DNA from 4 places in the Clostridium sp. DJ247 genome. Region 4 is predicted to be linked to each of the others. Evidence: riboswitches for the same ligand, from Rfam matches in the RefSeq annotation. Region 4 holds a riboswitch; each other region holds the start of a gene.
What was found. Region 4 has a riboswitch for S-adenosylmethionine ahead of HGI79_RS20995 (ABC transporter permease). Riboswitches for the same ligand answer to the same signal wherever they lie in the genome.

Region 1 (7,773 bases), on a different contig from region 4:
GCTAAAGGATATATGAAACCTGATAGTAAGCATGTATCAATTGTAAAAAATGAAATGACAGTAGCTACTGTGTCTCAATATTATTATGAAATTAAACAAAAGGATAGATTTGAATGCTTATGTAGAATATTAGATGCTGAAGAACCTACTGCAGCCATAATTTTCTGCAAGACAAAACGTGGTGTAGATGAATTAGTAGATACTATGCAGGCAAGAGGCTATAATGTAGAAGGCATGCATGGAGATATGAGCCAAAATCACAGATCAAACACTTTAAAAAGATTCAAAGAAGGTAATTTAGATTTCTTAGTAGCTACTGATGTTGCAGCAAGAGGTATTGATGTTGAAAATGTATCTCATGTTATTAATTATGATCTTCCGCAGGATATAGAATCTTATGTTCATAGAATTGGTAGAACTGGAAGAGCTAAGAGAGAAGGAGTTGCGTATACTCTTGTTACCGCTAGAGAATATATGACTCTTAAACAGATTGAAAAATATACAAAAAGTAAAATAAAAAGAAAAGAAATCCCAACAGTTGATGAGATATTTTTATCAAAATATAAGAGTATAGTTGTGAAAATAAAGGAAACACTTGAAACTGAAGACTATAAAAAGTTTGTTCCTTTGGCGGCAGAATTGGATGAAGAATTCAATTTAGTTGATGTAGCAGCTGCTTTATTAAAAATGATTTACGAAAAAGAAATAAGCTACGATTATACAGAAAATCTTATAGGATCAACATCTAATTTTACAAGATTATTTATCACCGTAGGACGTATGGATAGGCTTAACCCTAAACAGCTAATCCAGTTTTTAAATGATAATGTTACCAGTAGTAGAGTAGATATAGGTAACATAGATATTCTTGAAAAGTTTTCATTTATTGATGTAAATGAGGATTCCGTTGATTCCATATTAAAGTATTGCCAAGGTAAAAATTTATGTGGAAGAAAAGTTAAAATTGAGATATCTAAAAAAAGATAAGGATATAAGGTTAACGAGGTTGTCTACAGGAAACCTATGTCTATAGAATATAATAACCACCAGTATGACGTCATATATACCAGTCTGGTGGTTATATGTTATTAATTACTGAAAATCTATGGTTATATATTTAGAATTATTTAGTTCGTCATTATAGCTAACCCAACTAAATTTTCCACCTCTTTTTAAAGCATCATAAGCTTTACTAACGCACTGTTCTACATCATAGATATTTCCATCATAATTTAAAATTTTTATACTTACACTAGTAGTACTATTACCAAGAGCATTCTTTATAGTCTTATAAAATTCACTATAATTTTTAACTACAGTTATAATGTTTCCAGATTCATCTTTTTCAACTAAGTTTAAATTATTAAAGTTATACTGAGTATTTATGCATTTAGGATATTTACTTCTATCCCATCTATGATTTTTACTAATCTGTTCATCTGTAACGTTAAAATAAGAATGCCTAAGATGATTTGAACCATCACGGGTAGTAGGATCATCCCAAGTTGTATCTAGGTGATAATATTCACCACCTATTTTAACTATATTCCAAGCATGGCTAATCCAATTTTTACTGTCATTAGCATCACCAATTACTAGTATAGATTCAATACCAACGGCTTTCAATAGCATGTCCATAGCTTCTGCATATCCTTGACATACACCAATGCCTTTTATTAAGATACCATAAGCTGTATTAGATTCTTTGGGCATATTACCTGTATAGAATCTGTTATCGTATTTAGAGTTATTTATTATATAATCATGAAGAGCTGCCTCTTTTTCATAATCTCTCATGCCCGGTTTAATTACACTATTTACAATTTGTTGAATCTTTTCATGTACTATCTTGTCTTTACTCTTCAGATTTTCTTTACTGTCAATGTACTCAAAATTTATTATTAACTTAATAGGAATAGAAAATTTTACTGTACTTGAAGCTTTTATACAAATACCATTTAATTCAGGAGTACTCTCTAAAATTTTATTAAATACATCAAGGTTATATATTTTCTTATTATAATTTTTTATTCTAAGAGTTATGCTGCTATCATAGTTACTCATAGCTTTCTTAACTGCATTATAATAATCATCATAATTACTAATAATTGTATTATTTACTTCAGCACTATTGTTAGTTGATGAATTGTTAACAGATTTGGATATTTTTCCATTAACACTATAAGATAAAAAAGAAAAAGTTAATATTGAAAGTATAGTAATTCCTAAAAAAATTTTAAAAGGTTTATTATTAAACATAGTATCTCCCTTTTCTTATATCAGCTTTAAATTTTTAAAATTATTTTAACTTGTCAGCTTTGCAAAGACTTAAGAATAGAGCAATCCCTGTTGAATCTATAATAGATTATTTAAAGCAAATATTACAAATAAAACGTAGTTATACTAATAGTATTCAATATTATTAGTATCATAGTTTATAAATAAACACAATGGCAATGTAAATACAATTGGGGAATTTTATGTAAAGCTCCTTATTGGAAAGGTTAAGAATGTATTAAAATTAATTTATAACAAAATATATTGATTATTAATTACTGTTTTGTTATAATAAGGTTAAGTGAATATGGAACTTCTTATCAAGAGAGACTGAGGGATTGGCCCTATGACGTCCAGCAACCTGAACTTTGTTTCAAGGTGCTAATTCCAACAGGTGGTGGTAACCTGAAAGATAAGGAACTAGAATGATATAATCTTCTTGTAGCTTATCTACAGGAAGATTTTTTATATTTGTATATGTAAGAAGTTCCCCATATAATATCAATTTAGTGAAAGGAGAATAAAAATGGGTATGGATAGTGTTATAAATCATTTTTTAAGCAGGGGACTTGAATGCTCAGTTACAAAATTCTTAAATAATGAAAGTGAACTTTATAATGAACATAAGGAAAGAACATTGGAAACAGAGTGTGTTGGAAAAACTTTAGCTTTTAAAGTAAGAAATGATAGCATATTAATTGTAGTATCAGAAGATTTGAAAATAAGCAGTAATAAGTATGAAAATTATTTTAAAGTGAAACCGAAAATATTAACTAATAATGAAACTATAGATATAACAGGGCATCCTTTGGAAGGGCTAAGTCCCTTGGGGCTAAAAAAACCACTAAAAGTTTATATTGATGTTTCTTTGAAAAAGATTAGTTATATATATATATGTGCTGGATTGAAAAACTTTGTTGTAAAAGTTGCACCTAGAGAGTTGATGGATTTAACTGATGGACAATGGCTTGATATTTGTCAACATGAAAATAGTTATGCCTACCATTAAGGTGGCAGCTTATTTAATAAATAAAAAATATATAGTAGTAGGAGTGTAATCTAAATGATAGAAAACATAAAATATAAAAATTTAATCAACTATTTGAAAAAATTAGAAAGTGTAGTTGTGGCTTTTTCAGGTGGTGTTGATAGTACCTTTGTAGCTAAAGTAGCAAAAGAGGCTTTGGGAGATAAAGCATTAGCTTTAACCGTAGTGGCACCTTATATACCTAAATGGGAAATTGAAGAAGCAAAGATTGCAGCAAAAGAAATAGGTATAAAGCATGAACTTTTAGAAGTTCCTGTAATTATAGATGAAATAAAATTTAATCCATCTGATAGATGCTATTTATGCAAAACAGCTGTTTTTACAAAAATAAAAGAAAAAGCAGCTGAAGAAAATTTTAAATATGTAGTAGATGGAACTAATGCAGATGACACTAAGGATTATAGACCTGGACTTAGAGCTTTAAAAGAACTTGATATAAAAAGTCCACTTTTGGAGAATGGTATAGTAAAGGCTGAGATTAGAGAGTTTTCCAAGGAATTAGATTTAAAAACTTGGGATAAACCATCTTATGCTTGCTTGTTGTCTAGGATCCCATATGACGTGGAAATAAAGATAGAAGAGCTAGATAGGGTAGAAAGGGCAGAAAAATATCTTATTGATTTAGGCTTTAGAGCAGTAAGAGTTAGAAGTCATAATAACTTAGCAAGAATCGAAGTTCCAAAGGAAAACATAGTAAAACTTTTCAATAATGATTTGTTTGAAACTATATCAAAACAATTGAAGAGCTTTGGATTTAAATATGTTACATTAGATTTGGAAGGATATAGAACTGGAAGTTTAAATGAAGTATTGGAATTAAATAAATAACTATAGATAACCATGCCCGAAATTTAACTTATACCACCGAATATGATACCAAACTTCAGCACGTTAAAAATTTTTAAAGTACCATCAATTTTGGCAGCATATTCCTACGTATAAGTTAAATTTAAGTTGATGATATCTATAATACTACAATCTTCTTTATATTTACAAATAAGTATTATATACTGGAGATGCGGTAGAAATAAAGTGAAACTAAGTAGCTAGTAAAATATATTCCCTTTAAGTAGACAACAGTTTATGGTGGCTACTTAAAGGGTAAATTTCTGCGTTTTAAAACATATTTAAGATGAAATGATGTGTTTATAAATTGTAGAATATTCAATATTTAATTATAACAATTTCAGATTTATCTAGCTAATTCATCATTATCTATAATATAAGCCTAATTGTATAAATTCTCTATATGAATACTACTATTTTTTTCCTTAATAGCTTTAATAATCATTGAAATATCTCTATCTGAAAAGCAGCCAAGTGGAATTCTTAGGGTTTTAGGAGTAGCTTTTAAGCAACCTAATCTTTCTTTTATAACTACATAGCCAAATAATTCTCTATAACCCTGTGACTTGCATATAGATTCTATGCACATTATATCAAGTATCTGTATTCCGAAGGGTCCCCTAAAAATTAAGTTATCAGGTGTTAACTCTATATAGATTCGTTTAATCTTAAAAGCTACTATTATTATTAGGAAGTAGCATGAAATTATAATTGGAGTTAAAAGAAAAAGAGCTAAGGGAAATACTAACAGTGAATCTAATATCATCTCATTTTCTATTATTGCAGCAGCTAGTGGTAAGCAAACAACAGGTATAACTATAAATATACAGAGAAAAATAGAAATTAAATACTCAATAAATTGCTTAGGGTAAAAGATACTTGGTTCTTTATTTTTAGTAAACGTTATCTTTTCTTCCATAGATAGTCTCCTTTCAAATAATATTATTGGAGAATATGTGATCAAAAGCTAAGATTAGTAAATATCATGCATGTTTAACTTTAAGTTTTATTATTTAGCTAGGTTTATAAAAGTATTATAAGAATATGTTATAATGTACAATTGCTATGTTTAAGAATTGATTACTAAATATAATATATGAAAAGCTCTTTGCACTATTATAGTATGGAAGGATGTTTATTCTGTTGCGTAAATTTTATTCATTAATATTTTAATTTGAACAATATTAAAAATGATTTGTTCAATATATAGTTAACATAAAAATATTAGAAGTACTGTACTCTTTACCTCCTTGGATTTTAATTAAGCTCCTAATATAGGTCTATTCAATTAAAACAGATATTATTCCAAGTTCTTTAAATAATACATCTCAATACAATGTCTAAAGGTATAATAAAAATATTAGTTTCATGATATCATCTCCTCTCGATTATTGTTAACTTATAATAATATTTTGGTAATGATTAAAGTATGCAGTCATGAAAATATATTGTCAGGATAATGTTACTTAATTTTGAAAAATTATAATAAAATGGTATAATTTAATAAAAACTTATGGTAATATATTGTAAAATTTAATTAAATACTATGTATAGTAGGATTCTTTCAAAGGAAGGTGAAACCATGTATTTAACTCCTAGAGAAATGGAAAAGTTAATGCTGCATTATGCTGGAGAGCTAGCAAAAAAGAGGAAAGATAGAGGACTTAAGCTTAACTACCCTGAAGCAGTAGCTCTGATATGTTCGGAGCTTATGGAAGCTGCAAGAGATGGTAAAACTGTTACTGAGCTTATGCAATATGGAACTCAGATACTTAAGGAAGAGGATGTTATGGAAGGCATAGCTGAAATGGTGGAGGAAGTTCAAATTGAAGCTACTTTTCCAGATGGAACAAAACTAGTAACTGTTCATAATCCAATAAGGTAGGTGTTAATGATGATACCAGGAGAAATTATTGTTAAAGACAGAGATATTGTATGTAATGTGGGGAGAAAAACAGCAAATATAATAGTGGCTAATACTGGAGATAGACCTGTTCAAGTTGGTTCACATTTTCATTTTTTTGAAGTAAATAAATGTCTTAAATTTGATAGAGAAAAATCCTATGGAATGAGGTTGGATATAGTATCAGGGACTGCTGTACGCTTTGAGCCAGGCGAAGAAAAAGATGTAGTGCTTGTAGAACTAGGTGGCAAGAACACTGTACATGGTTTAAATAACTTAACAGCAGGTCCAGCTACTGAAGATAACAAAAAAACAAGTATTTTAAAGGCTGCAGAACATAAATTTAAAGGGGTGAGCAAAGATGAGCTTTAAAATTTCTGCAAGAGACTATGCTAATATGTATGGACCTACTGTAGGAGATAAAGTTAGGCTTGCTGATTCAGAGCTTATTATTGAAGTAGAAAAAGACTATACTGTTTACGGTGATGAGTGTAAGTTCGGTGGAGGAAAAAACTTAAGAGATGGCATGGGACAGTCAGGTATATCTTTAAGATCGGAAGGAGTACTTGATTTAGTTATAACAAATGCTTTAGTTGTGGATTATACAGGTATTTTTAAGGCTGATATAGGTATAAAAAATGGTAAGATTGTAGGAATAGGCAAAGCAGGAAATCCTGATATTATGGAAAATGTTGATTCTAATATGATTGTGGGGGCTTCTACAGAGGCTTTAGCGGGAGAAGGTCTTATACTTACAGCTGGGGGTATTGATACTCATATTCATTTTATATCACCTCAACAAATAGAAACAGCTTTATACAGTGGGATTACTACCATGATAGGTGGTGGAACAGGGCCGGCAGATGGTACTAATGCAACTACCTGTACACCAGGTGCTTTTTATATGGAAAGAATGCTTGAAGCAGCTGAAGCCTTTCCAATGAATTTAGGATTTCTTGGAAAAGGAAACTCCTCTTCAGAGGAAGCTTTAAAAGAGCAAGTAGAAGCAGGAGCATTAGGGTTAAAGCTGCATGAAGATTGGGGAAGTACTCCGAAAGCCATAGATACATGTCTCAAAGTAGCTGATGAATACGATGTGCAGGTAGCTATACACACAGATACATTAAATGAAGCAGGTTTTGTTGAAGATACTATAGAAGCTATTAATGGAAGAACCATACATACCTATCACACGGAGGGTGCAGGTGGAGGTCACGCACCCGATATAATGAAGATTGCGTCCTTTTCTAATATACTTCCATCTTCAACAAATCCAACAAGACCATATACTGTTAACACTATAGATGAGCATCTTGACATGCTTATGGTATGTCACCACTTAGACAGCAAAGTTCCTGAAGATGTTGCTTTTGCAGACTCAAGAATAAGGCCTGAAACTATAGCTGCAGAAGATATACTTCATGATTTAGGAGTTTTTAGTATGTTAAGTTCAGACTCACAAGCTATGGGAAGAGTGGGAGAGGTTATCATAAGAACTTGGCAAACTGCAGATAAAATGAAAAAACAGAGAGGTTTTTTACCTGAGGATAAAGGTGGAAATGATAATTTCAGAGTAAAGAGATATGTAGCAAAGTATACTATAAATCCTGCCATAACTCATGGAATATCAAAGCATGTAGGTTCTATAGAGGTAGGAAAATTTGCAGATCTAGTGCTATGGAAGCCTTCTATGTTTGGT
Region 2 (7,773 bases), on a different contig from region 4:
ATTAGATGGAAAAATGCTTCCTATAATTGCAATAAAACCAAAGTCAGAGTTTTTTGATTACACTGCAAAATATTCAGATGGTGGATCAGATGAAATTATAGTTGAATTTGAAAAAGAGCTGCAGGCTAAAATTGAAGAAATGGCTTTGCAGTGTTGGAAGGCTCTAAAGTGTAGTGTATATGTTAGAGTTGATATGATAATAAAGGAAGGTGTACCTTATATACTTGAGCTTAACACTTTACCAGGAATGACTAAAAATAGCTTGTTTCCAAAGAGTGCAAAGGCTGTGGATATGAGTTTTGCAGAATTGTTAGATGAAATAATTGAAATTTCATTAAAACAAAAAAGGTAGATGTATAAATTAAATTTAAGCTGTGGGTATCTATATTAATTAAATATAAAAATTACAGTTAGATTAATATAAATTTAATAATATAATTAATGCGTAATTGATAAGTATCATATATTAAAAGTGAAATAATGATAAATATGTAATAAATCATTTGTAAAAAATTATACCTTGAATAAAAAAATCAAAATAGTATTGACGTGATATTTATTGGTTGATATAATCTAAACAATGAATTTAATAATAAGTACTTACTTATCAAGAGTGGTGGAGGGACTGGCCCTATGAAGCCCAGCAACCAGTATTGTTTCATTTAATAATACAGTGGTGCTAAATCCTACAGTGTAAGCTGGAAGATGAGGATAACGTTGAGATTTTAAACTCGAGGTTTTCCTCGAGTTTTAATTTTTTTAAATAAGAACAAGGCCGGCCAATTAAAGTACTTTTGTTCTTATGCAATTATTGATTGTTTACATTGATAAGTTAAGACTATATTTAAAGTTAAAAAGAAAGTAAAGCATTTGAATAGAGAATTATTAGGAGGAATTTTATTATGAAAAAAGGAAAAATTTTATCAATAGCTGTATCAGCTTTGCTTGTTTTAGGATTAGCTGGTTGTGGACAAAAACAAGAGGCTGCTAAGCAAAATGATACTAGTAAAGAAACTAAAAAGGTTATAAAAGTAGGTGCATCACCAACACCACATGCAGAAATACTTAAGGAAGTAGTAAAGCCACTACTTGTAAAAGAAGGCTATGATCTTCAAATTGTTGAATTTACAGACTATGTAATACCAAATACATCTTTAGATAGTGGAGAACTTGATGCAAATTTCTTTCAACATATACCTTACTTAACTTCATTTAATAAAGAAAAGCATACTGATTTAGATTACACTGTTAAAGTTCATTTAGAGCCAATGGGAGTATACTCAAAGAAGGTTAAAAAATTAGATGAACTTAAAGATGGAGCAACAATTGCAATACCAAACGATCCATCAAATGGTGCTAGAGCATTAAAAGTATTACAAGCTTCAGCTGTTATAAAGTTAAAAGATGGAGATCTTGTATCTAAGTTAGATATTACAGAAAATAAGAAGAATATTAAAATAACAGAATTAGAGGCAGCACAACTTCCAAGAGTTATAGGTGATGTAGATGCAGCAGTTATAAATACTAACTATGCAATTCCAGCTGGATTAAATCCAACAAAAGATGCTATAGCTATAGAATCAAAGGATTCACCTTATGCTAATGTACTTGCTGTTAGAACAAAAGACAAAGATCAACCATATATACAAGCTCTTTCCAAGGCTTTGACTTCCCCAGAAGTTAAAAAGTATATAGAAGATAAATACAAAGGAAGCATAGTACCAGCATTTTAAAGTTTATAGTTTATATTGCTAAGTATATAGGAATAAAACCTCTTTCTAAGGTAAATCTAATATTAAGAAAGGGGTGTGTAACCGTATGACCAAAGGCGGTATAAATAAACAAGACGTAAATATTGGTACAAAAAGAACTAATAAAAGTGATGTTCAAGAAAAGCACGTAAAGAATAGAAAAAAGCCTAAACAATAGTAGATAAAAACTCAGTACTTACTAGGTGCTGAGTTTTTTATTACATTATGAATTTAATAGACCTTTGATAAACTCGCTTTTCTCAAACAAATCTAAAGGTCTAAACACCTTTCAAATACTTAGCTAAGACCATAAAGAAAAGTATTTAAATGATCTTCAGAATTGTCAGTATATTTCCTAGTATAAGTGAAGTTATGAAATTGGATATCTATACGAGGTTTCAACTTTAGAACCTCATCTAGGTGTTGGTATATGTTACCGGTTCTTTGCGTCATAAATACTTTTTAATAAGTTTAAATCTCAAATTTAATTAAAGAGTCAGAATCTATGATTTTGATATGGTTGCTTACTCTGTGAGTACGCCTCTGACACAAAAAAGAGAAGTTTCATAATAATAGTGTAGCTTTGTAAAAAAAGTTTAACCGTTTATAAAAAGTGAAGCCATATTCAAAAGGTTATACCAAGATATAGTTGAACTGCGAACTATTTGAATAAGCTTTTAATATATTCTAGTTGTTTATCTTTATCTATTTGACTTCTTGAAGCTTTTGGCTGACCACCACCACCGAATTGTTTTGCCACTAATCCTAAATCAATATTATCTTTTATACCTCTATAGCTAACAGTTTTATTACCAATCAGAGCAATAAAATCAAATTCAGTAAACTTTTCAGCTAAATAGTTCCCTAGTTCAGATATATATTGATCTGCAAAAACTGCTCCAACATTGTAATTTTCAATTTTAATATTGACTAATTCTTTTGATTTCAACTCAAAGTATTGCTCTTTCTTATCCCTATCCAATTCAAGCATTAGTAAGTCTGTATCATCAAAATCAAAAGCTTCTTCAGTTGTTAACTTATTAATGATTCTATCAACAAATTTCTGTATGCCATATAAACCAAGTAAATTATTCCATTTATTAGGGTTATCATTTTTATAAACTGTTTTCCATTCCCATGTATCATATTGCCTTACAGTTTCCACAAAATCTTTTATTTTTTTATTACTTAACTTTACGTTATAATGTAATGATTGAAGTATGTGCTTATAAAATAAACTTGTTCCACTACATTTACCTAGTTCATTTTCAACTTCAATGTCACACCACCAATATTTTTCTAAGTGTAGTGCAGTAGGATGATGATCTATTAAAGTGAAAGATTCGCACAGGTTAAATCCAGGTTCAAATACTTCAGGTTCAGTATTATTGATTATTTCAGCAAGTTCAAGAGTTATTGATATATCAGTTATATAAACATGATCATAGTTATCGTAACCTTTGTTATCTATAAAAGCTTTAACCTTGCTATTTATATCTTCATAACCGCAATATTCAATATCGGCCTTATCAAAACACAATAGTCCTAAAACAGCACACCCTATTCCATCTAAATCATTATGAGTAAATATTTTTATATTCATTTAGTAACCTCCTATAAATTCGTATAATTATCATGTTTTGAACAAACTATTCCATAGGCGTAAAGCTAAACCAGTTATATACAAATAATATAGCATCTTCAATTTCAAATGTATCTAACAGTTTATTTTTAAAGCTATATACTGTTTGTATTTTAAGTGCTGATTCTGAATTCCATTTTGTACCAAATCCTCTATAAATATCTCTTAATGAATCACTAGTTTTAATTATACTACTATCGCAGATTTTTATATCGTTAAAAATCTTAAATATTTCTATATGGTTATGTTTAATTGTTTTAAGTATGTTATCTTCGATAATATGTCTAAGAATAGATTCTAAGAATTCAAAACCTACTTTAAGTTTATTTTCCAAAGCCTGTCTGGACAAAGTTAGTCCAGATACTGTTTCTTGGCAAAAATCTGCTATGTTTCTCAATGAAATATTTTGAAGACTATATACGCCAAATGTAAATGCTTTAAAAAATGTAAAACCATCTAACTTACTATTTCTTTTAGTGAATTTAACAGCTAATGACAAATTATTAATAATCTTCTTTGAAAGATTATTAATAATTTTTTCTATTTTAGCCATGCTATCTACTGAGTTAATATTCTTCATAAAAGTTATTCCTTTTTATTTATTATAATATTAGGAGTAGCTTTTTTCTTTATATTTATACTATAGATATAATGGTTTAGTACCAATATTAGGTTTGGATTTACGCCTATGCAAACTATTCTATAAAAATATTATACTCAAATGCATTTAAATAAAGTTTTACTCAAATTTTTTATAAAATTTATGTTTTAAATTCACGGATTTAGACTAATGTCTAAGGTTTTTTTAAAATTTTCGCTAAGACTGATTAAAAATATTTAAATTTGACTTCAACATTAGTGATATACTCCTGAGTATAAGTAAAATTCAAGTTATGATTATTCATAAAATAAGAAAATCTTTATTTATAGTCATATTTGTGTGAAAATATATATAGAGGTGAAAATATGTTTTTAGATATAAAATTAGATAAAAATACGCCTGTATATATTCAAATCAAAGATTATATAAAGGATATGATACTTAGAGGTATGATAAGAAGTGGCGAAAAGCTTCCATCTACTAGGGAATTGTCCTCTGTTTTAAAGGTAAGTAGAAATACAATAATATGTGCATATCAGTATCTCGAAGAAGAAGGATTTGTATACATGCAAAAAGGTAAGGGTGCTTTTATTGCAGATATTAAGATAAATCCTCAGGAGAAATGGAGCATTGATTGGGGTTGTCATATAAACAACTTAGCAAGGGTTTCTCAAGAATTAGATATTGTAAAGCATGAGGCTAAGTGGAAAAAAGGAATGATATCTTTTAAAAGTATAGCTCCAGATCAAAGTCTTTTTGATATAGAGGAAGTAAAGAGAGCTTTTTTAAATAGGTTGTCTATTGAGGGGGAAAAAATATTAAATTATGGATATGCTCAAGGGTATAAACCTCTCATTGAATATCTATTAAAATATATGAAAAATAAAGGTGTAAATGTACAAGGAAAGAATCTTATTATAACTAACGGTTTTACTGAAGGCTTTGATTTAATTTTATCTTGCTTAACTAATAATGGAGATAAGATACTTTGTGAAAATCCAACTCATAATACTGCTATAAAGATAATGAAACTTCATAATCTAGAGGTTGTAGGAATAGACATGGACAGAGATGGTATAAATATTGATAAGTTAAAGAGGACTTTAGAGAAAGATAATTTTAAGCTTTCATATTTGATTCCATCCTACCATAACCCTACTGGAATTGTCATGTCTGCAGAAAAAAGAGTGGAGGTATATAAGATTCTTAGGGACTATAATATACCAATAATTGAAGACGGATTTAATGAAGAATTAAGATATTCAGGAACTCATGTGTCGCCTATTGCGGCATTAAGTGGAGAAGGTAACAGTGTTATATACATAGGAAGCTTTTCCAAAATACTTTTTCCAGGTATGAGAATAGGTTGGATACTAGGAGATAGTAAGTTAATAGATTATTTAGAAAGTGTAAAAAGGGCTAGAAACATTCATACATCATCCTTAGACCAAGCGATATTCTATGAATATCTTCAAGGTGGCACTTTTGAAAGATATATAAAAAAATCTAGAAAAGTTTATAAAGAAAAATATGAGTATGCAGTAGAATGTGCTAAAAAATATATTTTATGTAGTGAAATACTTGGTGAAGGTGGACTTCATATATTTATAAAGTTAAATGGAATAGATGCAAGAGAAGTATTAGATCAGTGCTGTAAGAGGGGAGTAATTTTTACTCCAGGAGACATATTTTACACAGATAACAAGGGGAAAAACACTCTGAGACTTGGATTTTCTAGAGTTTCTAAAAAACACATTGAAGATGGATTTAAAATAATAGGTGAAGTTGTAGCTGCACTGCAAGAAGGGAAGCCTTAAACTTAATTAATATACTCGTTAGCTTCTAAACTTGTACTTTAAAGCTTTGTAAAATACAGGGGAATATGGTTGTGAAAAGTGTATTTAAGTAGTAAGCTTTATATAGATATATTATTGAGTTAAAATAGTTAGGAGCAAACTAACGTAAGTTATTATAGAACAGGAGAGTGTTTATGAGTTATAAATTAGTCTGTATCGATATGGATGGCACACTTTTAAACAGCAAAAGAAAAATAACAGAAAATACAAGAAGTGTATTAAAAAATGCACATAATAATGGAGTTCATATTGTTATAACTACAGGCAGAATATATGATAACGCAGAATACTACTCTGACCTTATAGGGGTTAAGTCGCCAGTTATTGCAGCCAATGGAGCCTTTATAAAAGAAAAAGATAAAGATGAAATTATATATAAGAGTATACTTGGTAAAAAATTATCTACAAAAATATTAAATATTTGCAGCAAATATGAAGCGGCATTAGAGTTTCATACTTCGCAGAAAATGTATCTTGGAAATAAGTTAGATAAATCTATTATTAATCTTCTTATGCAGAAAACTTTGCTTAAGGAAGAAAAAATAGAAATAATACATGTAAAAAATATAGAACAATGGAAAACTATTTTACATAATGAAGAGGAGAATATAGTCAAATGCATAATTTCTAATAGGAATGAAGAGGAGTTACAAAAAATTAGAAATGAAGTAGAGAAACTGGATGATGTAGAAGTGGTTAGTTCTGCAAGAGATAACATAGAAATTACTTGTAAAGGAACTTCTAAAGGAAGGGCAGTTGAAATTTTAGCTGGTTATTATAACTTGAAAAGAGAAGAGATAATAGCTATTGGAGATAGTGAAAATGATCTTTCAATGATAGAATATGCAGGTCTTGGAGTGGCTATGGGAAACGCAATAGATCTAGTAAAGAGAAAAGCCAACTATATAACAGACACCAATGATGAAGAAGGTGTAGCAAAGGCTGTTAATAAGTTTATAATGAATATATAGAGTTTCAAGTCTGAAACCCTATATAGAACTGGAACTTTTAAATTTAATTTATTCCACATAGCATATTACTAGATTATGCCACTGATAAATAGTATAATTAAAATAAATTTATTTTTTGTTATTTCATAATATATAATAATAGTAAGAATGTCAGATTATTTTACTAGGAAAGGAGAGCTTATGAAAGTTTCAACTAAAGGTAGATATGGGTTAAAAGCTCTTATTGACTTAGCTATATATTCAAAATCTGAGGTAGTTACACTAAAAAGTATTTCAGATAGACAAAATCTTTCAGAGGGATATTTAGAACAAATTTTTTCCGCTTTGAGAAAAAGTGGCTTTGTAATAGGGAGAAAAGGATCTCAAGGAGGCTATTTATTATCTAAGCCGGCAAATCAATTTACTATTGGTGAAATATTAAGAGCTCTAGAGGGAAAACTAGCTTTAGTAGATGTAGATGAAACAACTACTACTGATAAATTAGATAAATACATAAATAAAAATCTATGGAACATTATAAATAATAAAATAAACAATTATTTTGATTCTATTACTTTAGAGGATTTAGTTAACAAATATATGAGTGAAAAAGATAATATTATGTACTATATATAATTTATAAAATAAGAATTTAAATTCTAGGAGTTCAAGGTTTTCCTTGGCTTTAATTTGTATAATTTAAGATTCTACGTTATAATAAATAAAAATTATGAATTTAAAACCTATTGTTAAAAGTTCAAATATGGTGTTGACATTAAACCAATTACCAATTATAATTTACTTAACATATAGGAATAGTAGGAAATGCTTTGATGAGAAGAGTAAGCTATTAGGAAACTTTCAGAGAGAAATCTTTTTAGGTGTGAGAGATTTTGAGTTGAAAATAGTTGAAGTGCATCTCGGAGCTCTGAATTGAAGTTTAGTAGACTTCAGCGGATATGCCCGTTAAAGC
Region 3 (7,773 bases), on a different contig from region 4:
CAGCAGCAGCTAGAAAGGTAATAGATGCTGCTGGTGTTAAAATAGAATGGGAAGTAGTAAAAGCTGGTGAAGAGGTTATTAAAGAGTACGGAACACCGTTACCAGATTATGTTTTAGATAGCATAAAGAAAAATAAAGTAGCCTTAAAAGGACCTGTAACTACTCCTGTAGGAAAGGGATTTAGAAGTGTCAATGTTACATTAAGACAAACATTAAATCTCTATGCAAATATAAGACCAATAAAGACTTATGAAGGAATAAAATCTAGATTTAGTGATGTAGACCTAGTTATATTCAGAGAAAACACAGAAGATTTATATGCTGGAATAGAACATATGGTAAGCGAGGATATTGCTGAAAGTATAAAAATAATATCTAAAAAAGCTAGTGATAGAATTGTAAAATATGCATTTGATTATGCAAAAAAACATGGCAGAACTAAAGTAACTGCTGTGCATAAAGCTAATATCATGAAATTATCTGATGGACTTTTCTTAAGATGTGCTAGAAATGTAGCAGAAGCATATGAAGATGTAAAATTTGATGATGTAATAGTAGATGCTATGAGTATGAAATTAGTAATGGATCCAGAAAAATATGATTTGCTAGTAATGCCTAATTTATATGGAGATATAATCTCAGATTTGGCTGCAGGTCTTGTAGGAGGACTTGGTATGGTGCCAGGTGCTAATATAGGGGAAGATGGAGCTGTATTTGAACCAGCTCACGGATCTGCTCCAGATATTGCAGGACAAAACAAAGCAAACCCTGTAGCTACAATTTTATCAGGAGTAATGATGCTTAATCACCTTGGAGAATTAGAAGCTGCAGCTAAAATAGAAGCTGCTGTTGCTAAGGTAATAAAAGAAGGTAAAGTTGTTACAGCTGATCTTGGTGGAGATGCTGGAACTGATGAATTTGCGGATGCTATTATAAAAGCTATAGTATAAATTAATAAATCTATATTGTGTACACTTTTGTAAAAAACCTCATCTTAAGATGAGGTTTTTTTATTATAATTAACACATTATAAAAGATATATGGCACAGGATATCCTAAAGGATTAAAAGATGAATAAATAAAAACAGTTCAGTTACATGTTGTAAACTCACGGTGTAATTCGGTTTTCTGTTTTCTTGATTTTATATCCTATATCAGCATTTCTTAATTTTAAGGCTCTCTCTATTAAATTATTTTTATCTTCCAACTGTTTTTTAAATGAGAATATGTCCTGTTGGGTTAAGTTTAAATTATACATTCTTAATAATCTATCTTCTAACTGTTGTTGTGTCTGAGTGCTTCCATCAGGCATTATATGTATTACTGAATAGTTATTCTTTATCAATTCAGGCGCTATCATTATGCTTCTATGGCAGTCTATAGGATCTTTTTCTGTACACATTATACATATTTTGTATCCTTTTTTTATACCATCTTTAAGTCTTTCTAATCCTTCACTAAAGGATTTTAGTTCTTTAACTTTATTAAAATCTAGATAGCCATTAGGGTGAAATAAATCAATGTTAGTTCTTATTGCCCCAAATTCCTCTGCCATGTATATGCAGTATATTCCATTTATATTTAAAAATTTTTTTATTACATTTTTATTAAAATGTGGTACATACTTTGAAAAAGGAACACTTCTTATATCTATAATGCAGTTAATATTATATTTTTTTAGAAGTTCTAAAAAATATATGTTATCATGAGAAGAATGTCCTACAGTATATATTTCTTTCATAATTTATAGCTCCTTCTTAGATTATAGTATACCTGAGTGGAAACTTAACTTATACTCCAAATAATAGTAAAAATATATAATATTATTATGTACAATTCTCAAGTAAAATAATGTATGTAAAAATATAAATCCTATGCTGTTTTATTAGCATAGGATTTATATTTTTGTATAATAAGTTAAATTTTCACTGCGAGCATCTGTATATTTCTAATTATGGGATAATACCATAAATTTCTTTACACTTTCAGAAGATGAAAGTGTAGATATTTCACTTAATATTGAATCTATATGATGTTCACACTCATTGCTAATTAATGCTACAACCTCTTTATGGTTAGTTAATATCTCTGAATATATATAGCAGTTTTTAAAACTGTTGGCTAAGTTGCTTATAGTATCTAATCTATTATTAGTTTTAACTCGAATTAGCCAGCTAGCTTCTTTATTCCACTTAGGGTCTATTTCAGCTGGTTCATTACTAAATTTAGTTATTTTTTTACTCTTGTTCTGAATTATATCTATTATATCTCCAAATACTGCACTGGCAGTGGGAAGCATTCCTGCTCCTTTTCCAGAGAAAAATATATCACCTACGGCATCACCTTCTATGATTATGCCGTTTAACTCGTTATCTAGTTGAGCAAGCGGTGAGGCTAACTTTACCATTACTGGTTGTACAGATGCGTGAATCCTGTTATCTTGTTTTTCACTAATAGCTAGTAATTTTATAGTACATCCTGCTAGTTTAGCATATTTAAAATCTTCTTTATCTATATTTGTTATACCATTAATTCCTATTTCTTGGCAATTAACCCTTTTATCATAGGATATAGTTGAAAGGATAGAGATTTTTCTTGCGGCGTCATAACCTAAAACATCTGATGAAGGATTAGCTTCCGCAAAACCCAATTCTTGAGCTAGCTTAAGTGCATCTTCGTAACTCATGTTTTCTTTATCCATTTTCGAAAGAATAAAATTTGTTGTGCCATTTAAAATAGCCTTTATACCTATTATTTCGTTTACTGATAGACATTCTATAAGAGGTTTTAAAATAGGAATGCCTCCGCCAACGCTGGCTTCAAAATTTAGAGTAACATCGTTCTCAGTAGCCAAATCTAATAATTCTTTGCCATGTTCAGCAATTAAATCTTTATTAGCTGTTACTACATGTTTTTTTTCTAATAGTGCTCTTTTGACATAGTTATATGCAGGGTTAACTCCACCCATCAGCTCTACAACAATATCTAGTGGTTTTTCGAAAACTTCATCAATATTGTCTGTTAAAATGTGAGAGTTTCCCTTTTTTTTATGTTTATTTATATCTCTTACTAAGATATTAGATATAATAATATCTTCTCCAGTAGTCTTTTTAGTCCTATCCTTATTTTTGTTTATTAACTGGGTTATACCTGTACCTACTACTCCATAACCTAGTATTGCTATTGATATCATTAAAATACCTCCTGTCTTGAAGTCAGATTGATAAAGTTATTAGATGTGTTATCTAAATTAGTTTCTACATATAGGTTATCCAAAAATTCAGCCAAGAAGTATTTATATTTTTCAACTTCAATTAAAAAAGAATCATGACCATAGTCTGACTGTACTTCATGGTATTCTAAGTCTACTCCGCTTATTCTTAAGGCATCTCTTGTTTTTCTAAGTTCATTCAATTGAAAAAGAGCATCAGAAGATACTGCTGCAAGTAAAAATTTAGCCTTAATACGACTTAATGCGCTTTCATAAGTGCCATATTCTCTTTTTAAATCAAATAAATCAAGAGCTCGCGTAAGATATAGATAACTATTTGCATCAAATCTATCTACAAGCTTTAATCCTTGATAACTTAAGTAACTATCTATTTGAAATTCTGCATTGAAATCATTGTAAAAGTCTTCAACATTGCTTTTAAGCTTTCTTCCAAACTTTAAATTCATTAAATCTCTTGTTTGATAAGTTAACATAGCAACCATTCTTGCAATTGATAAGCCATTTGAAGGAAGTTTTGAACTATAATAATCTCCATTGTTCCAATTTGGATCACACATTATAGATTTTCTCATAATATGGTCTATGCCAACAGCTTCAGAACTTAAGCTAAGAGGTGCAGCTAAGTTTATTATGCCATCCATAAAATCAGGATATGATGCAGCCCACTGAAGAGATTGCATGCCACCCATGGAGCCGCCAACTGCAGCAACTAAATGATTAATATCTAAATACTCAAAGATCTTTTTTTGAGCATTGACCATATCTTTTATAGTTATTATAGGAAACTCTATACCATAGTGCTTACCGGTTTTCGGATTTATTGAAGATGGTCCAGTAGAGCCATTACATCCTCCTAAAATATTTGAACAAATTATAAAATACTTATTTGTGTCAAATACCTTTCCAGCACCTACAAAGTCTTCCCACCAACCTTCAACATCATTTTCATCATGTTTTGCTATATGGGAGTTTCCAGTTAGAGCGTGAGTTATAAGAATACAGTTATTCTTTTCTGCATTTAAAGTTCCATAACTTTCGTAACATAAGGTTATGGGTCCAAATGTCTTTTTGCTTTCTAGAAGAAAATCTTCATCCAATGCAAAAGTCAAATACTCCTTATAATTTTCTTTTCTATATAAAAACTTGTTCAAAAAAATACCTCCCTAGCTTAATTTGCACAGTTGAAAGTTTATAAGAAGATTTACCACTAAAAACATCATGTTATGATATTTCTAGTGGTAAATTAAATTTTAAAGTATATATATTAGGTTTAGTTATATTATTTCCTCATATGTTCTTAAAGGTTCTACCTCTGTTATATTAGATTTGATCTAATGCATCTGAAAGAGCTGCTATTAAGTCATCTGCATCTTCAATACCTATAGAAACTCTTATAAGTTCAGGTTTAACTCCTGCTTGAACTAATTGTTCTTCATCAAGCTGAGAGTGAGTTGTAGAAGCAGGGTGAATTATTAATGATTTAGCATCCCCTACGTTAGCAAGATGAGAGAATATTTCAATTGAGCCTATTAGCTTTTTACCAGCTTCAGCTCCACCTTTTACTCCGAATGTAAATATAGAACCAGGTCCCTTTGGAAGATATTTTTTAGCTAAATCGTAATATTTATTTCCTTCTAGTCCAGGGTAATTTACCCATTCAATCTTAGGGTGCTTGCTTAAGAACTCAGCCACTTTTTTAGCATTGTCTACATGTTTTTGAACTCTTAGTGATAGAGTTTCAAGTCCAAGTGTTAGTATGAAGGAGTTAAATGGAGATATAGCTGCTCCTAGGTCCCTTAAAAGAGATGTTCTAATTTTTATAGCATATGCTAAGTTTCCAAATGTTTCAAAATACTTAAGTCCGTGATAACTTTCGTCTGGTTCTACAAGACCAGGGAATTTTCCGTTATCCCAGTTGAATTTTCCTGAATCAACAATTACTCCTCCTATTGATGTACCATGGCCACCGATGAATTTAGTAGCAGAGTGTACAACAATATTAGCACCAAATTCGATTGGTTTTAAAAGATATGGTGATGCAAAAGTATTATCAACAATTAGAGGTATTCCATTTTTATGAGCAATATCCGCAACTGCTTGAATGTCGATTATGTTAATTCCTGGATTTCCTATACTTTCTATATAAACAGCCTTTGTTTTATCGTTTATAGCTTTTTCAAATTCTTCTACGTTATCAGGGTTTACAAGGTTAACTTTAATTCCAAAGTTCGGTAGAGTATGAACAAATAAAGAATAAGTACCACCGTAAAGAGTTGCAGCAGCAACTATTTCGTCTCCAGCACCAGCAATATTTAATATTGAATAAGTGATTGCAGCCATTCCTGAAGCAGTAGCTACGCCGGCAACTCCACCTTCAAGTAAAGCAACTCTAGTTTCGAAAGCTGCATTTGTTGGGTTTGTTAAACGTGAATATATGTTTCCAAATTTCTTTAAACCAAATAGGTCAGCAGCATCTTGTGCATCATCAAAAACATAAGATGTTGTTTGATATATTGGTATTGCTCTTGATTTAGAAGCTGGGTCAACCTCTTGTCCTCCGTGTACTTGAATAGTATCAAATGATAATTCTTTTGCCATTTTAAATTCCTCCTAAATATGATAATTTATTTTGTTTGGAACTCCTATGAGTTTAATATAGTTAATTTATTATGCCAAATATCTATAATAGTTATTAGCTTAAGGATTTTATGATAAAATAAAAAATCTTCTTGTAGATGAGCTACAAGAAGATTACATTCCTCTAGCTTCTCATCTCCCAGGTATTATACCTGCTGGAATTAGCACCGTTGAATAAATATTCAGGTTGCCGGGCATCATAGGGCCAGTCCCTCAGCCGCTCTGGATAAGAAGTTCCGTATTTGATTGATAACATCATACCAAGTATTAGTACATAATGTCAATACCTAAATTAAAATAAATGAATATATTTTGCGGATAGTCATCGGATAAATCTTTGTTTTGTGCGGTGTAACATGGACATATATTTTATATATACACAAAAATAGTATTGACAATAACAAAAAAAAATATTATTATTAGCAATAAATGTTATTATAAAAACGTTTCTTATCAAGAGAGGTGGAGGGACTGGCCCTGTGAAACCCGACAACCGGCATTTTTATATAAATGTATCGGTGTCAATTCCTGCAGAATGCTTTTATTCTGATAGATAAGAAGAGAGCTAGAAGTGATTATGTAATTTTCATGTAAGCTACTTTTCTTGTGGAAAGGTAGCTTTTTATTTTAAAATAATTATAGATAACCATGTCTTAAATTGTAAATAGATAAAGGAGAATTATACATGTTTATAAAAGATATACTTTCAGAAAAAAAACAAACTGTTTCATTTGAAATATTCCCACCTAAAAAGGATCAAAATTTAGATAGTATATATAAAACCATTGCGGAGCTAAGCAAGTTGAAGCCAGATTTTATTAGTGTAACTTATGGGGCTGGTGGAAGCAGTAAAGATAGAACAGTTGAAATATCATCTAAGATAAAAAATGAGTTTGGAATAGAGGCATTAGCACATCTAACTTGTGTAAGTTCTACTAAAGATGAAATAAAAGAAATCTTAAGTGAATTAAAAAATCACAATGTAAATAATGTACTTGCTTTAAGAGGTGATATCCCTAAGGATTTTGCTGGTAAAGAGGACTTAAATTATAAATATGCAAAGGATTTAATTAGAGATATATGGGATATAGGTGAATTTTCTATTGCAGCAGCTGCATATCCAGAAGGACATATAGAATGTACGGATATTGATGAAGATATAAAGCATCTAAAAGAAAAGGTATCAGAAGGTGTAGATTTCTTAATTACTCAACTTTTCTTTGATAACAATATTTTTAATAAGTTTGCAGACAAGATTCACAAAAATAACATAAATATACCTGTAATTGCAGGAATCATGCCAATTACTAGTGTGAAACAGATAGAACGAATAGTGTCACTCTCAGGAGCCGTAATTCCAGAAATGCTAAAAGAAATTATATCAAAATATGAGCATGACCAACAAGCTTTTAAGGAGTATGCTATAGGATATGCTATAGAACAGATAAATAACTTAATTAATAATGGAGTTAAGGGAGTCCACATATACACTATGAATAAACCAGAGGTTGCGTTGAAAATTATGGAGAACATCGATAGTTATAGAAAGTAAAGGTACAGTAGTTTTAGCTAAACAACCTTAAAACTCGACTTACCCGCCTCTGTGAGTACTCATCTGACCAAAGGAAGAGGAGTTTCATAATAATATAAAAGAACCTAGATAAACTCGCTTCGCTCAAACATATCTAGGTTCTAAGTTTTTCTCAAATTCCAGCTAAGACTAATTAAAAATATTTAAATGTGTCTTCAGTATTGTCAACATATCCCTACGTATAAGTTAAATTTTTACTATAAAATCACATATAGATAATTATTTAATTGTCCACATTAACTGATTTTTCAAGTTTATGAGAAAAGGATATTTTTAATAATACAGGTGTTATTATAGTAGTAAGGATTACAAC
Region 4 (7,773 bases):
ATACACTCCAGCAATAATTAGAAATACCCCAAAAATCTTAGTAATCTCTAACCTCTGGTGTTTTAAAACAACTATATCTATATAAAAACTACTTAAAATTTGTGCAGCAATAACCATGGTTAAAGTTATAGTTATTCCTAGCTTTGGTACTGTCTTAGTTACAAAATAAATAGTTAATGCTCCAAATATTCCACCAATTAGCCACTGTAATCTTACATTTAACACTTTACTATATTCACTTAAAGTCCCGCTTAATATATTTACTATTAACATAACTAATAAGCCCACTAATAGACTATGTAGCGTTGCTACTTTAGGATTTATTGCTTTACCTAACTGCGAATTTATACTCGCTTCTAGTGTAGTAAATATTCCCGCTACTATTGCTAATACATATGGCATAATTTCTTTCACTAGTTTATAACCTCATAAATATTGCTTGTACATATGAGATTATATTTAATTTAGTAATAGAATATTACTAATCTTTTTTCTTTTATTTCTTCTATGGTAGAAGAAATAAAAGAAAATGGCTACTGCGATCATTGTTGTGAGGAAACTATAAATTGAAGTATAAATTAATATGCGTTGATATTTATTTACCTAAATCACGCCAATGCTCATTAGCTTCACTTAATTCCAATAGTGCAGAATTTTTATCATGATTTAGAATAGAAGCTTTAAGACGAGCAAGATTCACATTTAATGAGTTTATTTCATCTCTTTCTGAACTAAACTGAACTCTTTTAAGTACTATTTTCCATGCTGAGTTAAGTGTAGTAAAATTTGTTTCTGCTTCTGACCAGTTTTCTGAGATTATTGCTTTTGTAGTAGTTTCTATGTATTTTGGAACGTTATCGTAATCACTTCTTGGTTTTTTAAAGAAATTACTACTAAGCATTATAAGCACAAATAAGCATAAAGTAACTATTGGGATTGTGATTATTATAAATTTTCGCATAATTGTTCCTCCTAGAATAGGTATAATTTTAGTAGTTATATTTTGCTTTCTTAAGCAATGGTATAACTACTAGTAAGGACCATTGTAGTCACCTACATCTATAGGTTTCTTTATTTTATCACTATATTTATCTATATAAAGAGTACCTGAACTTTCCGCTGTAGCTAAGAATACCTCTGATGGATCTTTAATGCCTTGTTTCTTAAGTTCAGATTCTAGCCATTCAACATTTCTGTTAACTTGCCTTAAATTTTGATGTATTATCACTCCATCGTATATTAGCTCTATACCAATTCCGCTATCTTGAGGAGGAATTTTCATGTCCTTTGGGGTTAGTGGCTGATTCTCTGGCTTTTTTAGAACAGATATTTCACCATTAGTTTCAAGCACAGCATACTGAATTTCAGTTAAATTAAAAATCCCTTTAGTTCGTAATTGTCCTTGTAATTCAGAAATTTTATATCTCATTTTTCTTAAGGTATTCTCCATTATCTGGCCATTCATAATTACTATTGTAGGTTCTCCATCGATAAACTTTGATGCATACCTAAATTTCATTGTAATCCACTCCATAATAAGACCACAAGTTATCCAAACTAGTAGTCCTACCCAATGAGGCCATGCTCTGCTGGATAAATCCGTTGTTAAGGTACCGGCAATAGAGCCAATAGTAATACCTAAAATATAATCAAAATAAGTAAGTTGACTTATCTGTTGCTTACCTAAAATTTTTGCGAATATTAATAAAGAGAAGAAAGCAATTATAGCTCTTACTAATGCAACAAGTCCTTCATTCAATGTAATCACTCCTATCTATAATCATGTATATATCTTTTCATAAATTTAAAAATATATACATAATTTTACTTTCAGAAATATCAGGTTTATAAAGCACGTTTATTAATGAAGTATAAATTAGTTTGTATTGTTGTATGCACTGATAGAATGTATACTGATGCTGAATATTATTCTAATCTTAAGGTGACAGTGAAAATGATTTATCTATATCTATAGTTCCAATACTGAAACTTAACTTATATTCCGGAGGATAGCTTAAGTTGTGAGCTAGGAACTTTAGTATGTTTAAATATATAAAATTTATCTTTTATATTGTATAATTATATGTAAATATTGGGGGTGTTAACAAATGATATTTGGAGATATAAAAAATACTGCTGACATGGAAAAAGTATATCCTAGTTCAATAATGAAAGCTATAGATCACTTAAAAGGTATTGATTTTCACAGTGTTGAAGCTGGAAAATATGAAATCCAAGGTGAAGACATGTACTATACTGTAATGGATGTAGAAACTAAAGAGAAGCATTTATCAAAGCCTGAGATTCATAACAAATATATTGATATTCAATTTTTAGTAAAAGGAGAAGAACTAATAGGATTTGCTAGAGATACTAATAATGTAGTTTCTCAAGATTTATTAGAAGAGAAGGATGTTCTTTTTTATGAGAATACAGAAAATGAAATTGATTTAATTATGAAGCCAGGAAATTTTGCTATATTTTTTCCTAATGATGTTCATAGACCAACATGTGCAGTAAATGAAGCATGTTCCATAAGAAAAGTAGTTGTAAAAATTAATACAAAACTTCTGTAAAGAAAAAAGTTTATGCCCTGTTGGGCATATTTTTTGTGTGTTAAAAGCAGTATCTTAATTTGTTTCGATAAAGGTAGATAAGTCAGTAAAAGTAGAAGAACAAAAGAAACTTTAAAACTTTGATAGTATTTGAGCCTAAGTAACCCTATCAAAGCTCTAAAGTTTTTAGTGTGAGAAAATATTTATAATGTAGCATATTTCACTGTCAGATATTTCAAGCAAGTACTTATTGTATAAGAATATAAAGTTTTCTTTTATAATATCATAAAGCTTTTTATTGTCTGTTATATATGCATCTTTTTCTGGATATTCAACTGGAGATTCCCCTTCTTGAAGTATACTGTTCAACTTTTGAATAAAGTACTTTTTATCTAAGCAATTTAGAGAAACTATTTCAAATAATTCTTTATCATACTTAAGGTTATTATTTAAAAAACTTTTAAGAGCTACTGAACCACCCTGACCAGTTAAACATGCGGTTACTATGGCTACTTTATTTTTATTATTTTTTGGTTCTTTTAATGAACGATTAGTTTCAAAATATGAGTTAACAAGAAGCACTTCTTTATAAATATCATCTAAAGATAAGCCTAATAGAGTTTTTCTAGATGCTTCCAACATGTGTAAGGTTGAAACGAGGGGTATAACCTTTGCTGGAACATTAAACTCCTTTTCTATAGTTTCTGCAAAAGTAGTAAGAGAGCCCATATCAACGAGAAGAAGGTAACCACTAGAATTTATATCTTCCGATATGATTTTTTTCAGCTTATCTAAAACTGTAAAGGAGCTTTTATCAATAGGTGAATTAATACCTAACACGTTATTTTCGCCTAAAAGCTTATTAGCAACATCTGCCATAGAGGTTGCTGTAGATTCGCCGTGAGCAATAAGAATAATTTTCACTTTATCCTTATTCCTATTCTTATGAGTAAGTTGTTCTTCTGGTAATAGAAATATTGCTAAGTATCCTGCTTCATCTTCGGCAATTGAGTGGAGAACATGTTTTTCAATAAGTGCTTTAGCATTAAGAGCAACTTTAAATTCTTCAGGATACAGCTCTTTAATCTTATTTAATTCAGGATTAATAATAGTCTTACCGCTGTTAACTCTTTTAATGAGAGTATTTATATGCAGCGCTAGAGCGGTATACGTATTGTTACTAAAATTTCTTTTTAGTGCATTAGCTACATAGTATAGTACTTTGTCAATACAATCTAATATATCTTCACCAACAATACTCAATAAATTTTTCTTATTTATTTCTTCAGAAACTCCACTAATATGTTTTTCAAAGTATCTAGTTATATCTTTTTCCAAGATATTTTCTATGGCGATATTTGATATACCTTCAGACTTTAATTTTTCTAGTTTTTGTTCAATAATTTGATATATACTGCTATCTTCTTTTTTTAATGGTTGTTGAGTATTTTCTACAGATTCTTATGGAGCAACTATTTGTAATGTCTTTAGGTATGGTTAACACTATGATGGTAGGTCATATTAGTAAGGTAGATAAACCCGGAAAAATAATAGAATTAAAGGTTTAGTATAGGGTTAGGCAGCAGAAATTTAACTTACACCACCGAATATGCTGCCAAACTTCAGCACGTTAAAAACTTTTAATCAGTCTAAAGTTTTTAAAAGTGCCATCAGTTTTGGCAGCATATTCCTACGCATAAGTTAAATTTAAGTTGTGGGTATCTATATAGGATAACAAAATGAAATAATCTATGCTTTAAAAGTTTCTAAAAAGTCTTTAGTAGCTTCCGATAAGTATCGGTTTCTCGCCCATACTATAGCGGTTCGTGTTCTTAAAGACAGTTCGTTTATTTCCATATATTTCAGATCTGTAGTTGTAATGAAGTTAACAGCAGGTTTAGGAATAAGACCTATGCCAGCTCCTGTTCTTGCCCATAATAAGGTTGATATAGCGTCTTCACTTTCACAAAGGATTTTTGGTTCAAATCCAGCTTGGTGACAGGAACTTATTAAAATGTCTCTAAATCTCCCATCTATTATTAAAGGTTTATCTTCAAGTTCGGTTAAGGAAATATTACCTTCAAGTTCTTGAAAGTATAAGTCTTCCTTAACCGCCGCAACCATTGGTTCATCTGATAACAGTATTGATTCGAAGATTTCTGAATTAAAAGGAGTTAGTACAATTCCTATATCTATTGAACCCTTATTTAGTAAATTTAATATATTATATGTATTACTTTCCTTTATTTGAAAAGTTACATTTGGATGCTTTTTTTGAATAATGTTAAGACGTTCAGGTAAAAGTGTAACTCCTGCAGATTGAACAGTACCAATTGATAAAGTTTCCTGAAACCCATCCTTTAAATTTTTTAATTCTTTAATTGTATTTTCTGATAGCTCTAAAATTTGCTTAGAACGGTGCTTTAATACCTTGCCTGCATCAGTTATTTCAAATTTTCGAGTGTTTCTTTCAATTAACTTAATCTCCAGTTCATCTTCAAGTAATTTTAACTGATGGCTAAGAGGTGGTTGAGCTATATGCAATTTTTCAGCTGCCTTTGTTATGCTGCCTTCTTCAATAATAGTCAGAAAGTATTTTAATTGTCTAATATCCATATGAATAGTCACTCCTAATATTTTATTTATACTTTATTCATATTAATTCAATACTTTTTAAGTATTTTTCTTATGTATTTTTCTTTGCTATAATAATTTACAAGATCTAAGAAATGTAAAAATAAGTTTTATATCTCTAATTATAAATGGTTTTATTGTAATATTATATAAATATGAGTTATATTTAAAAACTTAACGTAGTAAATATTATATTTGTATATCTTTTAATTATGGTACTGCTATGACAGGAAGAGTAGGTTATAGGAAACTCCAAGAGAGAAATCCCCTAGGGTGTAAGGGATTTTGGGTGGAAAGTGACTGAAATGCATCCTAGAGCACTGAATTGAAATTTAGTAGGTTTCAGCGGGTACGCCCGTTAAAGCGTTGAGGGATTAATTGACCCTAAATAATAAGTTGTTATGTATAAATGTTTTGTACTTATACATAATAAACAGAGTGGAACCGTGGAAGTAAACTTCTGCCTCTGTAATTGAGGCAGGAGTTTTTATTTTATTAGCACTTGTTAAAAAATAAGGAGAAACTTACATAGGAGAGGGGTTAACCCCGCCTGATATTGTCTAGCTGGCAGTAGACACTACTCCTAGCTTATAGAAGCGAGAGTCTTAGGGCTGGTAGTAAAATGGATAAATTTAAATACAGTATTGACGAAACGAGAAAAATGGTTTAAGATATTAAATAAGTTGGAAATAAATGAATATAATGAGTTTTAAACCATATTTATTCTCTTATCAAGAGTGGTGGAGGGACTGGCCCTATGAAACCCGACAACCGGCATTTTGGTTAAAATGTATCGGTGTCAATTCCTGCAGGATAGTTTATATTCTGGAAGATAAGAAAAATAACTAAATTTAAGAGTAATTAAGTTGAACTTAAATTTAAGGCTGTTTTTCTTATTGAAGAAAAACAGCCTTTTAATTTTTAAAATAAAAATTCTAACTTGCAGCTGGCAGCCTATAAATAATCTAATGGAGGTTAATAAGCTAGCTTGCAATTTACTTAGCACTGTCACTTTATTTATGCATAACTTTACAAGTACATACTAATATCGATTTAACGCGTTACAACTTTGTATTGTTGAACTATTTTAATTATAAGGGGAGGTCAAAATGGATTTAATTAGCATTAAAGTTAATTTTAAACAAGCAAATTATATCAAAAATATTCTCATTGCATTAATAGTACCTATAATAATATTAATAATTTGGCAAATACTAAGTGACCAAGGTATTATTAGATCCTCTGTGCTTCCTTCTCCATATTTTATCAGCATAGCGTTAATTGATATGCTGCATACTGGAGAATTGTTTGAGCACCTAGCTATAAGTATATTAAGGGTTTTCAAAGGATATGCTTTAGGAGCTTTCTTAGGAATAACCTTTGGAGTTTTAATTGGACTTTTTAAATATGCTGAAAAGTCTCTTAACTTAGTAATAGGTTTTTTACGTCCTATCCCAATCGTAGCTTGGGTACCTGTGCTTATATTATGGATGGGTATTGATGAAGCCTCAAAGGTAACAGTAATAGCTATTGGTAGTTTTTGGCCAATATTAATTAACACCATCTATGGTATAAAAAACACAGATAAAAAATATTTAGAAGTTTCGCAAATTTTAGAAAAAAATAAATTTGATGTACTAATCAAAGTGGTTTTCCCGTCAGCACTTCCAGCTATTTTCACAGGATTACGTCTTGGAATAGGCAGTGCTTGGATGAGTGTTATTACAGCAGAAATAATTGCTGCAACCTCAGGTATAGGTTATAAAATTGCTTATGCTAGAGAATTGTCACAACCAGACATAATGTTAGTTGGAGTTTTTTCTATAGGAATTATTGGATTTTTTATAGATTTTGCAATCAAAAAGCTGGAGCTTTTAGTTATAAAATGGAATGTAAATAACTTAAGCCGATAAACAGTAAATATGATTTCTAAAATGATAAGAATTAAAAATAATTAATTATATTGAAGGTTGTAAGGAGATGAGAATAATGAGTCTTATATCAGAAGCAGCAAGTGCTATCAATATAGAAAATTTAAATAAAAACTTTAGAATAGATAACGGTGATGTTAATGTACTTAATAATGTAAATTTAACAGTTAATCAAGGTGAATTTCTAAGTATTGTGGGATCAAGTGGATGTGGCAAAAGTACTTTGCTTAGAATAATAGCTGGATTAGAGAGAAACTATAGTGGACAAATTTTTTTAGGGGGTAAACATATAGAAGGTCCAGGAGTTGATAGAGGAATGGTGTTTCAAGAAGCTCGTCTTTTCCCCTGGTTAACTGTAGAGGATAATATAGCTTTTGGGCTAAGTAGAAATACTTCTAAGAAGCAAAAGCAAGAGTTAGTGAAGGAGCATCTTGAATTGATAGGACTAAGCAGTTTTGCTAAAGCTTACCCGCACCAGCTATCAGGTGGTATGCAGCAAAGAATAAGTATTGCAAGAGCTTTAGTAAATAAACCTAAAGTACTTCTGCTAGATGAACCTTTTGGAGCACTTGATGCTATGACACGTATTAATATGCAGCAAGAAATTCTAAGAATTTGGGAAAAAGAAAATACAACTATGATTTTGGTGACTC

Region 1: another riboswitch for S-adenosylmethionine. It lies ahead of HGI79_RS13050 (YbaK/EbsC family protein); the one in region 4 lies ahead of HGI79_RS20995 (ABC transporter permease).
Region 2: another riboswitch for S-adenosylmethionine. It lies ahead of HGI79_RS10910 (MetQ/NlpA family ABC transporter substrate-binding protein); the one in region 4 lies ahead of HGI79_RS20995 (ABC transporter permease).
Region 3: another riboswitch for S-adenosylmethionine. It lies ahead of metF (methylenetetrahydrofolate reductase [NAD(P)H]); the one in region 4 lies ahead of HGI79_RS20995 (ABC transporter permease).

The regions. Positions count from the first base shown of each region.
Region 1 covers NZ_JABAIW010000030.1:32,264-40,036, reverse strand. The annotation lists gene HGI79_RS13060 (DEAD/DEAH box helicase) at 1-987, shown strand, start outside; gene HGI79_RS13055 (transglutaminase domain-containing protein) at 1,093-2,259, opposite strand; SAM riboswitch class I at 2,592-2,696, shown strand; gene HGI79_RS13050 (YbaK/EbsC family protein) at 2,804-3,286, shown strand; gene larE (ATP-dependent sacrificial sulfur transferase LarE) at 3,341-4,153, shown strand; gene HGI79_RS13040 (hypothetical protein) at 4,554-5,090, opposite strand; gene ureA (urease subunit gamma) at 5,754-6,056, shown strand; gene ureB (urease subunit beta) at 6,066-6,446, shown strand; gene ureC (urease subunit alpha) at 6,436-7,773, shown strand, end outside.
Region 2 covers NZ_JABAIW010000023.1:39,061-46,833, reverse strand. The annotation lists gene HGI79_RS10915 (D-alanine--D-alanine ligase) at 1-352, shown strand, start outside; SAM riboswitch class I at 602-712, shown strand; gene HGI79_RS10910 (MetQ/NlpA family ABC transporter substrate-binding protein) at 903-1,733, shown strand; gene HGI79_RS10905 (DHH family phosphoesterase) at 2,413-3,354, opposite strand; partial or broken gene HGI79_RS10900 (IS4 family transposase) at 3,449-3,973, opposite strand; gene HGI79_RS10895 (PLP-dependent aminotransferase family protein) at 4,360-5,811, shown strand; gene HGI79_RS10890 (Cof-type HAD-IIB family hydrolase) at 5,985-6,821, shown strand; gene HGI79_RS10885 (Rrf2 family transcriptional regulator) at 7,002-7,436, shown strand.
Region 3 covers NZ_JABAIW010000006.1:113,816-121,588, reverse strand. The annotation lists gene HGI79_RS04310 (isocitrate dehydrogenase (NAD(+))) at 1-950, shown strand, start outside; gene HGI79_RS04305 (DUF488 family protein) at 1,109-1,741, opposite strand; gene HGI79_RS04300 (homoserine dehydrogenase) at 1,949-3,193, opposite strand; gene HGI79_RS04295 (homoserine O-acetyltransferase) at 3,193-4,383, opposite strand; gene HGI79_RS04290 (O-acetylhomoserine aminocarboxypropyltransferase/cysteine synthase family protein) at 4,553-5,830, opposite strand; SAM riboswitch class I at 5,999-6,102, opposite strand; SAM riboswitch class I at 6,317-6,429, shown strand; gene metF (methylenetetrahydrofolate reductase [NAD(P)H]) at 6,555-7,421, shown strand; gene HGI79_RS04280 (cation:proton antiporter) at 7,684-7,773, opposite strand, start outside.
Region 4 covers NZ_JABAIW010000083.1:2,298-10,070, forward strand. The annotation lists gene HGI79_RS20965 (DMT family transporter) at 1-414, opposite strand, end outside; gene HGI79_RS20970 (DUF4363 family protein) at 596-961, opposite strand; gene HGI79_RS20975 (DUF421 domain-containing protein) at 1,031-1,759, opposite strand; gene HGI79_RS20980 (YhcH/YjgK/YiaL family protein) at 2,109-2,576, shown strand; gene HGI79_RS20985 (PRD domain-containing protein) at 2,742-3,893, opposite strand; gene HGI79_RS20990 (LysR family transcriptional regulator) at 4,305-5,171, opposite strand; T-box leader at 5,404-5,660, shown strand; SAM riboswitch class I at 5,915-6,028, shown strand; gene HGI79_RS20995 (ABC transporter permease) at 6,299-7,102, shown strand; gene HGI79_RS21000 (ABC transporter ATP-binding protein) at 7,179-7,773, shown strand, end outside.